DNA from 2 places in the Ferdinandcohnia salidurans genome. Region 1 is predicted to be linked to the other one. Evidence: a T-box and tRNA genes for the amino acid it is inferred to sense, from the RefSeq annotation. Region 1 holds a T-box; the other holds one or more tRNA genes.
What was found. The T-box of region 1 lies ahead of ACFSFW_RS20865 (valine--tRNA ligase). A T-box ahead of a tRNA ligase gene usually reads a tRNA of that ligase, here a tRNA-Val.
Positions count from the first base shown of each region.

Region 1 (7,487 bases):
AGCTTAACTTTATTGAGACGGATTTGAACCCGCCTCAATAAAGTTAAAGCCTCCGGCGGATGCCACAGATTTTCAAAGGAAGCTTTTCGAGCAAGCTCGAAAAAATCTGGGCGCAAATACGCCAAGGCGCATTTGATTGATTAAATATTAGGACAGACTCAGTAAACGGACTGAGTCTGTCTTTTTATTTACGGAAATTATCATAAATGCTTATGATTTATCATAAAAATTGTAATGTCATAGTAAATCTGTATAGAAGAGGACTGAAAGGAGGAGTAGCTATGTCTGAAAACTTACGATTTTCAGTAGAGGAATCAGTCTGGTTTCAAAAGGGACAGGAAGTCTCAGAGCTCATCTCAATATCTCTTGACCCAGATATTGTGATTCAAGAGCATGACCAATATGTGTCCATACGCGGTGCATTACAACTAACAGGTGAATATCGTATAGATGAAAACCATTCCGAGGAGGAAGAACGCGATTTTGCGTCGGTTCGCCTTGTGAATGAAGTGATCACAAGAGAAGATGGGATTAGTGAACTAAACCATCGTTTCCCAGTCGATATTACAATTCCACAAGATCGTGTACAAAGCCTCGATGATGTATATGTTTCAATTGAGACGTTTGACTATGAAATTCCAAAGCGTGGCTGTTTACAAATTATTGCCGATTTAGCAATTAGCGGTATCCAAGGTGTTACTCAGGCGCCTAAGGAGGATGCTGTTCAAGAGACAGTAAAACAAGAGGTGCAAGCCCCAGTTGTGGCAGAACAAGAAGCAGAAGAAGAACTGGAGCTTGTAAGAAGCATTCCTCCTGAAGAAGTGGAAGTGGAAGTTCAGGTGGTTTCAGAACAAGTTGAAGAAGAAAAGCCACAAGAGCAAGTAGAGGTAGTGCTACAAGAAAAAGACGAAGTGGTGCTACATAGAGAGGCTCAAGAAGAGGAACAAATAGAGGAACAAGCAGAGGTTATTGCTGTAAGTGAACAGCAGGATGAGGAAGAAGATGCTGATTTATTTGTTCCATTTGAGGTAGAGGCAAGAAAAGAAGTATATCTAGAACAAGAGGAACCTGAGGAAGAAGAGGAAGTTGATGTTGTCGAAGCGATAGAAGAAGAAGAGGTTCATGCCGTGTTAACCCCTTCAATCGAAGTGAAGGCAAGACATGATAATCAATTATCCTTTGGGTCTGATAATCCTAATAAGAAAAGCTCTACTGCCGTCCAAGAAAAAGAAGCAGGGAAAGATCAAAGAGAAGAAAAGACTGATGAGCCTTCAAAACGTAGTGAAAATGATTTATTATTAACCAAAATTTTTGGTAGAGATGAAGTAGATGACCACACCACTATGAAAATTTGTATCGTTCAACACGGAGATTCGTTAGAAAAGATTTCAGAGCGGTATGATATCTCCGTACAACAATTAGTACGAGTAAATTCACTTAATACTGATTCCGTCTCTGAAGGCCAGCTTTTATACATCCCTGTTCAAGCAAATAGTTAAGAACATCAATAGGGTGAGGAAAACCTCACCCTGTTTTCTATATGAAACAAATGATCAAAACAGTTAGGAAAGAGAGTGATTGGCCCAATGGAAAATAACGATGCTAAAGAAATAGGGCCCATCTTAAAAAAATACAATCTACAGCCCTTATCTTTTGAACAACTCGGGAAAGTTACAAAAGTAGTGACTAACAGAGGAATTTTCGCTTTAAAATCTGTATCAAGTAAAATAAACCCTTCCTTCCCTACTTTCCTTCAACAATTATTGCAACAGGGCTATACAAGGGCAGTGCCCATCTACTCTACCATCGAGGGGAAATACCTTGTCTATCATAACCATAAATTCCACTACCTAATGCCTTGGTTAAAATCCACGACCACTGAACACCGTGGAGAACATTATCATTCCTTTTTTAAAGAAATTGCAAGGATTCACTTAACAACCGCAAGAAAACTACAAATGAACGATGAAACTGAGATTACAGGGCATTATGAATCAATCGTTAAGAAATGGGATGAACGGAATCAGTTTCTAGAAGGTTTTGTTGAAGCTGCCGAACAAAAATGGTATATGTCCCCATTTGAGCTTCAATTCTGTACGTATTTTTATGAAGTAAGTCTAGCAGCCTCATTTGCAAGATCACAGCTCGATAAATGGCATGAGTTAATGAAAGAAGAAAAAGCATACCGTACCGCATTAACACTTAATCATTTTTCAGATACACATTTATTATATGATGACAGTGGAAGAGGGTATCTATCAAATTTTGAAAGGGCTGGTTTTGCAAACCCTACGAATGATTTAGTAAGCCTCTATTATCGAATTTTAAAGACCTATCCGACTTTGTGTACGGATTGTCTTGAATGGTATGAAACGTATCAAAGCCGTTTTCCTTTACGTGAAGAGGAGTTCTATCTCTTTTTAAGCCATTTAACTTTCCCTGAGCCAATCTATAAATGTGTTCGAAATTACATTGAAAATAATCAGAAGAAACCAGAGCGAGAGCATGTCAAAGTATTACAACGAGCCTATTGGCTGACTAAAAATATTGAATTTGTTTCAGTCAAACTCTTGGAAGCCGAACAAAAAAGAAAAGAAAAAGAGGAAGAAGAAGAATCCCATACGGAGTAAAGTATGGGATTTTTTAGATCATGTCGAGGTGAAATGCAACTGCAAGTAAAATTAATATGGCTAAAAAAAGCACATCAAATGAGGTGGGTATAAAGATAGTTCGAACCGCTTGAACGATGGTGATGGGGATGATAAATTGGTGGCAAACATCTCTACATTGTCGTACCCAATGAGGATAAGAGTATTTTCTAAAACGGCGTCTTCTCATGCTTTATCTCTCCCTTCAAAGAAATCCTATAATTAAACTATGCTTGGAAAAGCAGAAAAGTTCCTGTCAATTCAGATTGAAAATTTTGTAACAAATTAACTCTAAGAGAATAAAGTATAAAAAACTTGGCTACCCTTATTGACAATACCTATTGAAATTCAACAAAATAAGTAGTAAAATTCTTTAAAGAACTTAACTTACATACCTATAATGAGTACATACGATGACAGGGAAGAGTACATTGAGAACACCTTCAGAGAGAGAAATCATTAGCTGTGAGATTTCTTAGGAACGTTACAATGGAAGGTCGCCCTTAAGTAGCTTTTATGAAATGAAGTAGTAAAAGCCGGTGAAAAGCCGTTATCTTTTCTTGAGAGCATAGATTAGTTTTTTATCTATGAAAAAAGGTGGTACCGCGAATAGACTCCATTCGTCCTTTTATTAGGATGAATGGAGTTTTTTATTTATTCAGCCGAAGCTGAAAAATAAGCCTCCGGCGGATGTCACAGATTTTCAAAGGAAACTTTTCGAGCAAGCTCGAAAAAATCTGGACGGCAAATACGCCAAGGCGCATTTGATTTTGTTTATTAGTTTAAGGAGGAACTCAAATGGAAGGTAATGAAAAGACTTTATCAACTAAGTATGATCCGCAAGCCATTGAAGCGGGACGTTATCAATATTGGTTAGAAGGTAAATTTTTTGAAGCAAAAGATGATGCTGAGAAAAAACCTTATACGATTGTTATTCCACCACCCAACGTAACAGGGAAGTTACACCTAGGTCATGCGTGGGATACAACTCTACAGGATATTCTTACTCGTATAAAAAGAATGCAAGGCTATGATGTTTTATGGTTACCGGGAATGGACCATGCCGGTATCGCAACCCAAGCAAAGGTCGAGGCTAAACTACGTGAAGAAGGAAAATCTCGCTATGACTTAGGCCGAGAAAAGTTTGTAGAAGAGACATGGAAGTGGAAGGAAGAGTATGCGAGCCATATTCGTGAACAATGGTCTAAACTAGGTCTTGGACTTGATTACTCGAGAGAACGTTTCACTCTTGATGAAGGACTTTCTAAAGCGGTACGTGAAGTATTCGTTACCCTATATAAAAAAGGTCTAATTTATCGCGGTGAATATATCATCAACTGGGATCCAGCAACCAAAACAGCTCTATCTGACATTGAAGTCATTTATAAGGATATTCAAGGTGCATTTTACCATATGCGTTATCCATTAGCAGATGGAAGTGGGTCTATTGAGATTGCAACGACTCGACCAGAAACAATGCTAGGTGATACTGCAATCGCTGTTCACCCAGAAGATGAGCGCTTCAAGCATTTAATCGGTAAAACGGTTGTTCTTCCGATCGTTGGAAGAGAAATTCCGATTGTTGCTGATGATTATGTTGATATGGAATTTGGATCTGGTGCTGTTAAGATTACACCAGCTCATGACCCGAATGACTTTGAACTAGGGAATCGTCACAATCTTGAACGTGTTTTAGTTATGAATGTAGATGGAAGCATGAACGCAAATGCTGGTAAATACCAAGGAATGGATCGCTTTGAATGCCGAAAACAAATAGTTAAAGACCTTCAAGAAGAAGGCGTGCTATTTAAAATTGAAGAGCATCTCCATTCAGTAGGTCACAGTGAGCGAAGCGGGGCAGTTGTTGAGCCATATCTATCCACACAATGGTTTGTAAAGATGCAACCATTAGCAGACGAGGCAATCAATCTCCAATCACAAGAGGAAAAAGTTAATTTCGTTCCAGAACGTTTCGAAAAAACATATCTTCACTGGATGGAAAACATCCGTGACTGGTGTATTTCACGCCAATTATGGTGGGGTCATCGAATTCCAGCATGGTACCATAAAGAAACAGGAGAGGTTTATGTTGACCATGAGCCACCAAGTGACATCGAAAATTGGGAACAAGACAATGATGTTTTAGATACTTGGTTTAGTTCTGCATTATGGCCTTTCTCCACAATGGGGTGGCCAGATAAGGAAGCAGCTGATTTTAAACGCTACTACCCTACAGATGCTCTAGTAACAGGCTATGATATCATCTTCTTCTGGGTATCAAGAATGATTTTCCAAGGCCTAGAATTTACAGGAAAACGTCCATTTAAAGATGTTCTGATTCACGGTCTGGTACGTGATGCAGAAGGTCGTAAAATGAGTAAGTCACTCGGAAATGGTGTGGACCCAATGGATGTTATCGCCCAATATGGAGCCGATTCATTACGTTACTTCTTATCTACTGGAAGTTCACCTGGCCAAGATTTACGCTTTAGCATGGAAAAAGTTGAAGCAACATGGAACTTCGCCAATAAGATTTGGAATGCATCACGTTTTGCATTAATGAATATGGGTGACCTGAAGTTCGAAGACATTGACTTTAGTGGAGAAAAATCTGTTGCTGACAAATGGATTTTAACTCGCCTAAATGAAACAATCGAATCAGTAACAAAGCTTGCTGATAAATATGAATTCGGTGAAGTTGGAAGAGTTTTATATAACTTCATTTGGGATGAATTCTGTGATTGGTATATTGAAATGGCAAAACTACCATTGTACGGTGAAGATGAGCAAGCAAAGAAAACAACAAGATCGATTCTTGCATATGTCTTAGACAACACGATGAGATTGCTACACCCATTCATGCCGTTTATTACCGAGGAAATATGGCAAAACTTGCCGCATAATGGCGAATCCATTACTGTAGCAAAATGGCCGGAAGTGAATCAGGAATTATCTGATGATCAAGCAGCCGGGGAAATGCGACTATTAGTCGATATTATTCGCTCTGTTCGAAACATCAGAGCAGAAGTTAATACACCTATGAGCAAACAGATCAAGCTTCATATTAAAGCGAAAGACGAAGCAGTTCTTTCACAATTGGAAAAGAATCGTTCTTATTTAGAAAGATTCTGTAATCCTAGCGAGCTTGTACTTGCAACTGAAATTACTTCTCCTGACAAGGCTATGACTTCAGTAGTAACAGGAGCAGAATTATTCCTTCCACTTGAAGGACTAATCAACATTGATGAAGAAATTAAGCGTCTAGAAAAAGAACTAGATAAACTTGATAAAGAAGTTGAACGCGTTCAGAAGAAACTTAGCAATGAAGGCTTTGTTAAGAAAGCACCTCAAAAGGTAATTGAAGAGGAACAGGCAAAAGAAAAAGATTATCTTGAAAGACGCGAAACAGTTCGTGAACGCATTTCAGAATTAAGAGGCTAAAGGAATGAGAGGCGAATCTATTATAGATTCGTCTTTCCTTCATTATTAAAGTTGAATGAATATATATGGAGGAACCCATATGATACATACGTACGAAGATGCTTTGTCATGGATTCATGGAAGATTAAGACTTGGTATGAAGCCAGGACTTGCGCGAATGGAATGGATGATGGAACGGCTCGGTCATCCAGAAGAAAAAATAAAAACGATTCATGTAGCAGGAACAAACGGGAAAGGCTCAACTGTTAGCTACATTCGCAATATGTTACAAGAAGCTGGATATAGGGTTGGAACATTTACTTCTCCTTATATTGAGACCTTTAATGAACGAATTAGTGTAGATGGAAAACCTATATCGAACGACGAAATTGTCACTCTTTTAAAGGTGATCAAACCATTAGCAGATGAATTAGAAGGGTCGGAACTTGGGGGTCCAACTGAATTTGAAGTAATCACGGCAATGGCTCTCTATTATTTCGGGGAAAACACGGATATTGATTTCGTGATAATGGAGGTTGGATTAGGGGGCAAGTTAGACTCAACAAATGTGATAACTCCTCTTGTATCTATAATCACGAGTATTGGATTCGACCATATGAATATTTTAGGGGACACCATTGAAAAAATCACCGGAGAAAAAGCGGGTATCATTAAGCAAAATGTCCCGGTCGTGTCAGCAGTTGAACAACAGGAAGCTATTGAGGTTATTAAGGCCAAGGCAAAAGAAGAAAATAGTCAACTGTATCAATTGGGACAGGATTTCTTTATTGTAGATCACCAACACAATAATGGAGAATCATTTACTCTAAAAGCAGATAATCAAACCTTTCATAATCTTAACATTTCCATGAAGGGCACTCATCAGGTACGAAATGCTAGTCTTGCAGTAATGGCGTTAAATATTTTAAAGAATAGTGAGATTGTACAAATCGGAGATCATGAACTTGCAGCTGGATTAGAAAAAACAAAATGGATTGGTCGCTTTGAAGAGATTTCGAAAGAGCCCCTTGTCATTCTGGACGGAGCTCATAATCCTGAAGGAATTAAAAGCCTTGTTGATACAATTCAGGCGCACCTAAAAGAGAAAGAAATCCACATTATTTTTAGCGCATTACATGATAAAAAACTTGATACGATGATTGGGCAACTTGAAGCAGTCGCTGATAACCTAACATTTACAACCTTTGACTTTCCGAGAGCAGCAAGCTCCAACGAACTATATGAAAATTCTTCTAAAGGCGAAAATATTGCTACGCTTGAAAACTGGAAGGATGCTGTGAAAAAGGGATTAGACAAAATAACAGCGGAAAAGAATGCAGTCCTAGTTATAACTGGTTCACTTTATTTTATATCAGAGGTTAGGGGATTTTTATTATCAAAATAACTGAATAGAGGCAA
Region 1 is NZ_JBHUEK010000031.1:63,720-71,206, forward strand. Features, by position in the region: gene hemL (glutamate-1-semialdehyde 2,1-aminomutase) at 1-7, shown strand, start outside; gene spoVID (stage VI sporulation protein D) at 282-1,499, shown strand; gene ysxE (spore coat protein YsxE) at 1,587-2,630, shown strand; gene ACFSFW_RS20860 (YszA family small membrane protein) at 2,644-2,838, opposite strand; T-box leader at 3,053-3,279, shown strand; gene ACFSFW_RS20865 (valine--tRNA ligase) at 3,447-6,089, shown strand; gene ACFSFW_RS20870 (bifunctional folylpolyglutamate synthase/dihydrofolate synthase) at 6,169-7,473, shown strand.

Region 2 (7,487 bases), on a different contig from region 1:
CAAACCTTATGAGGCTACATCAAGTAAATCCAGTGTCTTTGAATAATAATCAGCGTACGTATGATCTACACCAAGTTGAACGGAAAGCAATGACGAAAAAACAAAGCCAATATATTGAAAATATTCGTTCTCAATATACTGGCAAAGGGTTGCTTTACAACGAGTCTATATGAAAAACAGAGAAAAAGAGGGAAGGTTAAAATTCCTGAACGTACAAGCCTTCCTCTTCATGCCATTCCGCATAAAGTAAATCCTTATATGTGGCTACCCCCTGACTTTTCAATTCCGAATGTAGCCAGTCTTCCGTAAATCCACTTTCCTTCAGATTTTCTTGAATTAAGATGCCATCACTTACTAATGTAATAGGGAGACGAACCTTTTGTTCCGCCATATTATAATCTTGGCGCGTAGGTGGTTCATATTTAGACTTCTTGAGGACGCTAATTGAGCCATCTGTTTCTAAAATCGCATACTCGGCCTCTCTAATTGAAAAAACATCCTTCGCCCGAAGAAGATGCTGTAATTGGTTGATATCAAGTTTGTTTTTCTTTAAATGTTCTTTAATAATTTTTCCTTGATGAATAATAATTGTTGGCTTTCCCTCAAGAAATGGCCTGGTCCTTCGAATTTTCTGTGTTATTAATTCAATTACATAAATTAATACTCCCCATACAATAATGGAAGAAAATATTTGCAATACGCCAATTTTTTGATCATATACGGCATTTCCAACTAATTCACCAAGTACTAATGCAGAGATAAAATCAAAAGGTGTAATTTGCGTAATTTGTGTTTTACCTAATATTTTTGTAAGAACGAGTAATCCTAACAGACCAACCACTAAATCAAATGAAATTTTTAAAAATTCCAAGTTGCTCACCTCTCTATGGTAGAGTGAACAGGTTTACCCTTTTTTATCCATGAAAAAAGGATGTCATAAAAGACATCCTTATATTTCTTTAACCATTGTGACATGCGGTATACCAGCAACCATAAATAGACCTGATACGGTTTCATAACCTAGCTTTTTATAGAAGTTTTCTGCATGTGTTTGCGCATTAAGCTTTAATTTTGAAATGCCTCGTTCTTTTGCAATGTCCTCCATCTTAAGCATAATCAAATTTCCTGCTCCTTTTTTACGGTGTGAAGCGAGAACACAAATGCGTTCTACTTTGCCGTATTCGTCAAGCACACGAAAACGTCCAGCTCCTACAGGTTCATTGTGATCATAAAGGACAACATGTGTAGCTTCATCTTCAAATTGATCAATCTCTTCTTCAAGAGGTACCTTTTGTTCATCGACGAAAACCACTTTTCTAATCGTATATGCATCGTCTCTTTCTTTGTTGTTCGTTACAATTTTTGCTTCCATGGTGTAATTAAATTTCCTTTCCTAAACGAAATGTTTCATAAACGGTCCAAGAACCATTTTCTAACTGATAGAGGAGGTGGATACGGTCAATTTGCTCTTCGTGCTCCATTTTTAACATACGTAATTGGCCATACACATCTGAATGTTCATCGCTGGATAGCTTTTGCCCAATTGTAATATGTGGAACAAACGCATATTCAGGTTCTCCTGCAAAATAACCAGAGTGAAGTGCATTATGTAGTTTTTGTAATTGTTCATTAGGATCTACTTTTAAATAAATTACATTGTTTACTGGGGAAAAAGAACTTACCTTTAATACAGTTAATGTAAATGGATTTACCTGTTTGGTAACCGCTGCTAATTCCCTTGTAATATCCACAATTTCATTATCGGATGCCTCGAATGCATTTTTTACCGTGATATGTGGTGGAATCAATGCATAATGCGGGTCATAACGTTTACGATATGAATTTGCGATGTCTTGCAGACTTTTGGATGGGAAGATAACAATGCCATATTTCATTTGTATTGCCCTCCTATAGTATAAAATTTCAAAACGTAAAGTACCTAATGTTGTATTACGAAAAATGATAACATAATTATAACAAATATTTGAAAATGATAGAATAAAAAACAGTTAATTGAGCATTTTTGAAAGGGCCCTTGGTAAGTCAGGTTGCCAAAACTTCCACGTATGGTTACCGTTGAATTCTTCATAAAAACATGGATAACCTTTGCTCGCGATGAGTTCGTTTAGTTTTCGGTTTGGCGTTAAAAAATCCTCAATATCACCTTTTGTTGTTTTTACTTCGGTTTCACCTGTCCCGATTATATGATATAGGTCAATGAGATGAGGGTCTGCAAAACGTTCAACCTCCAACAGAACATGATCATTTACAAGGGGAGATTGCATGATCACCTTTCCAAAAGTATGAGGGTATTCAAGTGCTGTCAGTAGTGATATAGTCGCTGCCAGTGAATCCCCAATTAATGCTCGTCCTTGCCCCATCTGATAGGTTGGGAACTCCTGATCAAGAAATGGTACTAACTCTTCCCCTAAGAAACGCTTATACAAATGATGCTGCTCCCCATCTGGGTGATATTTCTTACGTCGGTCTGCAACGCTTTTATAAGGAACACCAACAATTATGGTATTGCTTATTTCACCTGTTTCAATCAGCTTATCCGCAACTCTCGCAACCCTGCCAAGATTAAAATAATCGCGCCCATCCTGAGCGATGAGAACATTATATTTATAGAGAGGGGAAAAGGTGGCAGGCAAATAAACGATAAGCTCAAGTTCTTCATTTAAAAGCTTACTATGTATAGTCATTTCCCTAACAGTGCTTTTATTAATCGTCATCTTTTTAAACCTCCAAACAATCGATTAAGTTAATCTGCATCATTATTATAACGCTTGAAAAATAGGAAAGCGACAGGAAAAACTTCCTGTCGCTTTCGGTACATATTACGCATTAAGCAGCTGCTTCATCCATATGTTTCTTTTCAGATTCTGCAACATATACAGCACACGCTGCATCACCTGTTATATTAATAGCTGTACGTGTCATATCAAGTAATCGATCAATACCAATAATTAAACCGATACCTTCTGGTGGTAGACCAACTTGATTTAGAACCATGGCAAGCATGATTAAACCAACACCAGGAACACCAGCGGTACCTACACTTGCAAGCACAGCTGTTAGGATAACCATAATAATTTGAGTAAAAGTTAGATCAAATCCGTATACCTGTGCAATGAAGATGGTGGCAACACCTTGCATAATAGCTGTACCGTCCATATTGATAGTCGCACCTAATGGTTGAACAAAGCTACTAATTGGTTCAGGAACCTTTAGATTTTTTTGTGCAGTATCCATAGATACAGGAAGAGTGGCACTACTACTTGATGTACTAAAAGCAACCGTCATCGCAGGTGCAAAACCTTTGAAAAACTCAATGGGGTTTCGTTTTGCCAATACTGCAATCGTACCACCATAAGTAATGGCTGCGTGAACAAGTAAAGCGGCAAGTACAATTAAGAAGTAAGCAAGCATTGCTTTAATTGCAGCATACCCTTGGCCACCAATAGCAGTCGCTATTAAGCCGAACGTACCATATGGAGCCGTCTTCATTACAAGATTAACAAGATACATTAACACTTCATTTGCTTGTTCAAATAAATTTACAATACCCTTCGTTTTTTCGCCTAACACGGTTAGAGCAAAACCTATAAAAATAGCAAATGCAATAATTTGAAGCATATTTCCATCAGTCATTGACGTAAATGGATTTGTTGGGATAATTCCAATTAGTGTTTCCATAAATGGAGGAGCTTCAGTTGCCCCTTCATAAGTAGCCCCTTGCGTATCAAAGGCTCCACCAGCGCCAGGCTTAAAGATGGAAGCAAGAGCGATCGCAATTGTAATCGCTATCGTTGTTGTTGCTAAAAAATAAGTTATCGTTTTAGCACCAATTCTTCCAAGCTTCTTTGGATCACCAAGGCCTGTAACTCCTAGAGTAATAGAAACTAAGACAATTGGAACAACAAGCATTTTAATTAAATTCAAGAAAATTTGACCAAGTGGAACGAAAATCCAAGTATTCGCAATTTCAAAAATGGAAGGTGACGTTACGTTTAAGATAAGACCTACAAGTGCACCAAGACCTAAACCTAATAAAATCTTTTTAGTTAATGACATAAAAAACCTCCTCTAAGATGTATTCGAGTGTGAATTTGGGCAGCAAAAGGGTGGTGTGTAATGCGGTGAATAGCATTTTTTGGAGACACAAAAAACCACGAGAGTGTGGCTCGTGGCTTTATCGATAAATTTGCGCAACAATGCTCTCTCCAAATGCTTACGAGGTTAGCTGTCGGATTCGGATGAAGAGTATCTCCTACCTTTATAAAAAAGGATTCACCCCGTGTGCCCTTTTGCACGTTTATGGTTCCCCCGTTTCCCAAAAATGGGAATTCAGCGACTATTAAATTGTACTTTGCCTTGATATTATATTTATACAAATAAAATGAATGTATGTCAATAATAACATATATTTACGTTTTTTACGATGTTAATATTTTCATAACAAAAAGGTGACCATCAAATACCATCAAACCTCAGAAAAATAGTAACCCTTATAAAATTTACTAGAATTTAATTGACAAACGCTCGAAACGAATGTATATTATGAATTATTCATATAGTGATTCCGTAGCTCAGCTGGGAGAGCACTACCTTGACAGGGTAGGGGTCGGAGGTTCGAGCCCTCTCGGAATCATCACGAAGCACTTGAGATTACTTAAGTGCTATTTTTTTTTGCTTTTTTTCTGGTTTTGGGGGATAGTATAATAATTTTCTTGCTTTTTGGAGAAATTATCCTTGGTAGGTCTAGACTAGGAGGTCGGTTGATTACATGGAGGATAAATCCAAAATTCGTTTAACTGCAGCGGAGATGGCGAGCTTATGGACACAATACATAAATGATACGTTATCTGTATGTGTAAACTCATATTTTTTAGAGAAAGTAGAAGATGAGGAAGTTCGCCCAATTATTGACATGACGTTGAAAGCCTCTAAAGAAAATATTGCGATCGCACGTAATATCTTTGAAAAGGAGGACTTTCCAATCCCGCTAGGATTTACAGAGCAGGATGTAAATGTGAAAGCTCCAAGACTTTTTTCTGATACTTTCGTATTAATGTATTTAAGACAAATGTCCATTCTCGGAATGGCAGGTAGTAGTGGGGCACTTGGCCTTGCGACACGTCCAGATGTAGTTGCTTTTCATAAACGTATATTAAATTTAGGGGTTGAGTTGCAAGACCAAACACGTGAATTGATGTTAAAACAAGGGACTTATGTACGACCTCCTTATATTTCTATTCCTGACAAGGTAGATTTTGTAGAGAAACAGCATTTTCTGGCTGGATTCATGGGAAAAAAGAGAGCCCTAACTTCAGTCGAAATTAGTCATTTATTTTTAAATGTGCAAACCAATGCGATTGGCAAGGTATTAATGACAGGATTTGCACAGATCACGGAAGGTAAGGATGTAAAACAATTTTTAATAAGAGGAAAGAAACTTTCTCAAAAATATATAGAGCTATTTAGTAACTTTCTAATCAAAGAGGATCTTCCTACTCCTATGAGCTGGGATTCAGCTGTAACTGACAGTAAAGTGAGTGTTTTCTCTGACAAACTTATTATGTTTCATGTATCAGCAATGATTGCAGCGGGTATTGGGAATTTTGGAATGGCCATGGCTGCTAGCCCTAGGAGAGATGTAGGTTTAAAATATGCCTCATTAATTCCAGAAATCTCATTGTATGCTGAGGATGGGGCCAATATTATGATTAAACATGGGTGGTTGGAGGAGCCTCCACAAACAGATGACAGAGAACAACTGATAAAAAATAAGGCCGAAAGGTAAAAAGACAAAGGGAATTTTTTTCCCTTTGTCTTTTTTAGAGTGTGTCCGATTTATAAGATTAAGCTGACTTTTTCGCAGTTTCCTTCATTTCTTTACGCTTCTTAGCGTATTCAGCAGTTGCTGTGAAAAGTACGTCCGATGATGAGTTAAGGGCAGTTTCACAAGAATCTTGTAGGACCCCAATAATGAAACCAACAGCAACGACTTGCATGGCAACATCGTTTGGAATTCCGAATAGGCTTGATGCTAAAGGAATTAGTAAAAGTGATCCGCCAGCCACACCTGATGCACCTGCTGCTGAAACAGCGGATAATACGCTAAGAATAAGTGCTGTTGCAAAATCAATTTCAATGCCAAGTGTATGAACTGCTGCAAGCGTGAGAACAGAAATCGTTACTGCCGCACCAGCCATGTTAACCGTAGCACCTAATGGAATTGAAATTGAATAAGTGTCTTTATTTAGTCCAAGTTTTTCGCAAAGATTCATGTTAACCGGAATATTTGCAGCTGAGCTACGAGTAAAGAATGCAGTAATTCCACTTTCTCTTAGGCTTCGAAAAACGATTGGATATGGATTTTGGCGAATATAGATATAAACAATTAATGGATTCACAACAAGTGCAATAAAGAACATACAGCCAAGTAGAAGGGCTAAGATTTTTCCATATTCCATTAATGCAGAAAGTCCGTTTGTTACAAATGCATCGAACACTAGGCCCATAATTCCAATTGGAGCTAAGCTGATTACCCATTTTACAACTGTTGAAATAGCATCAGAAACATTTGAAATCAAGGTCTTTGTTGTGTCGTTTGCACTTTTTAATGCAAATCCAAAAACAACCGCCCAAGCAAGAATTCCGATGTAGTTGGCATTCATTAGGGCATTAATCGGATTATCAACAATGTTAAATAGTAATGTTTGAAGAACCTCTAAAACACCACTTGGAGGTGAAAGGTCTTCTGCACCCGATACAAGTGACAATTTGACTGGAAAGATAAAACTTGCTAATACCGCTACGAATCCAGCTAAGAATGTACTAATTGCATATAAGCCGATAATCGATTTGATATTTGTTTGGGTTCCACTTCTGTGTTTAGAGATGGCGTCAATAACTAAGAATAAGACCAATACCGGTGCAACGGCTTTTAGTGCACCTACAAATAATGAACCAAAAATGCTAACCCATTTTGCTCCTTCTGGTACGACTAAAGCTAAAAGGATACCAACGATAATACCGCCAAATATACGTTTAACCAGGCTAATCTGATTCCATTTGTAAAAGATTTCTTTCATATTCTTTCCCCCTTTTCATGGTTGTCCACTTTATTATTTTATGAAATTAATATTATAAGAATAATATAATATTTGTTAGTTTAACACGAAAATTGTCAATTGTGTATAAAATTTAAAAGCTGGAAATGAATTTATTTGGTGAAAAATTTGGTAGTTGTAAAATACAGAACTCTTTGACAGACAGGGGAATCTGTCGAAAGTATAGGCATTATTTTATCATAGATAACAAGATTTTTAACAACTAAATGTATGTAAAACGTCTATCACTTATTCACAAGTATTTCGGTATACTAAAATAATAGTTTCGAAATACTTTTTCGTTTAACGAACTTAATGTAAAAAACTAAAAAACGACAAATCCACGATAGGAATTAGTCGTTTTTTCTT
Region 2 is NZ_JBHUEK010000008.1:72,777-80,263, forward strand. Features, by position in the region: gene ACFSFW_RS06265 (hypothetical protein) at 1-173, shown strand, start outside; gene ACFSFW_RS06270 (DUF421 domain-containing protein) at 197-871, opposite strand; gene ACFSFW_RS06275 (GNAT family N-acetyltransferase) at 950-1,372, opposite strand; gene ACFSFW_RS06280 (YjcG family protein) at 1,380-1,895, opposite strand; gene ACFSFW_RS06285 (alpha/beta hydrolase) at 2,010-2,735, opposite strand; gene ACFSFW_RS06290 (dicarboxylate/amino acid:cation symporter) at 2,848-4,077, opposite strand; cyclic di-AMP (ydaO/yuaA leader) riboswitch at 4,216-4,366, opposite strand; tRNA gene ACFSFW_RS06295 (tRNA-Val) at 4,582-4,654, shown strand; gene ACFSFW_RS06300 (DUF3231 family protein) at 4,790-5,806, shown strand; gene sstT (serine/threonine transporter SstT) at 5,865-7,100, opposite strand; gene ACFSFW_RS06310 (SOS response-associated peptidase) at 7,487-7,487, opposite strand, start outside.
Region 2: it encodes a tRNA-Val, which carries the amino acid that the T-box ahead of ACFSFW_RS20865 (valine--tRNA ligase) is inferred to sense. The anticodon was not compared.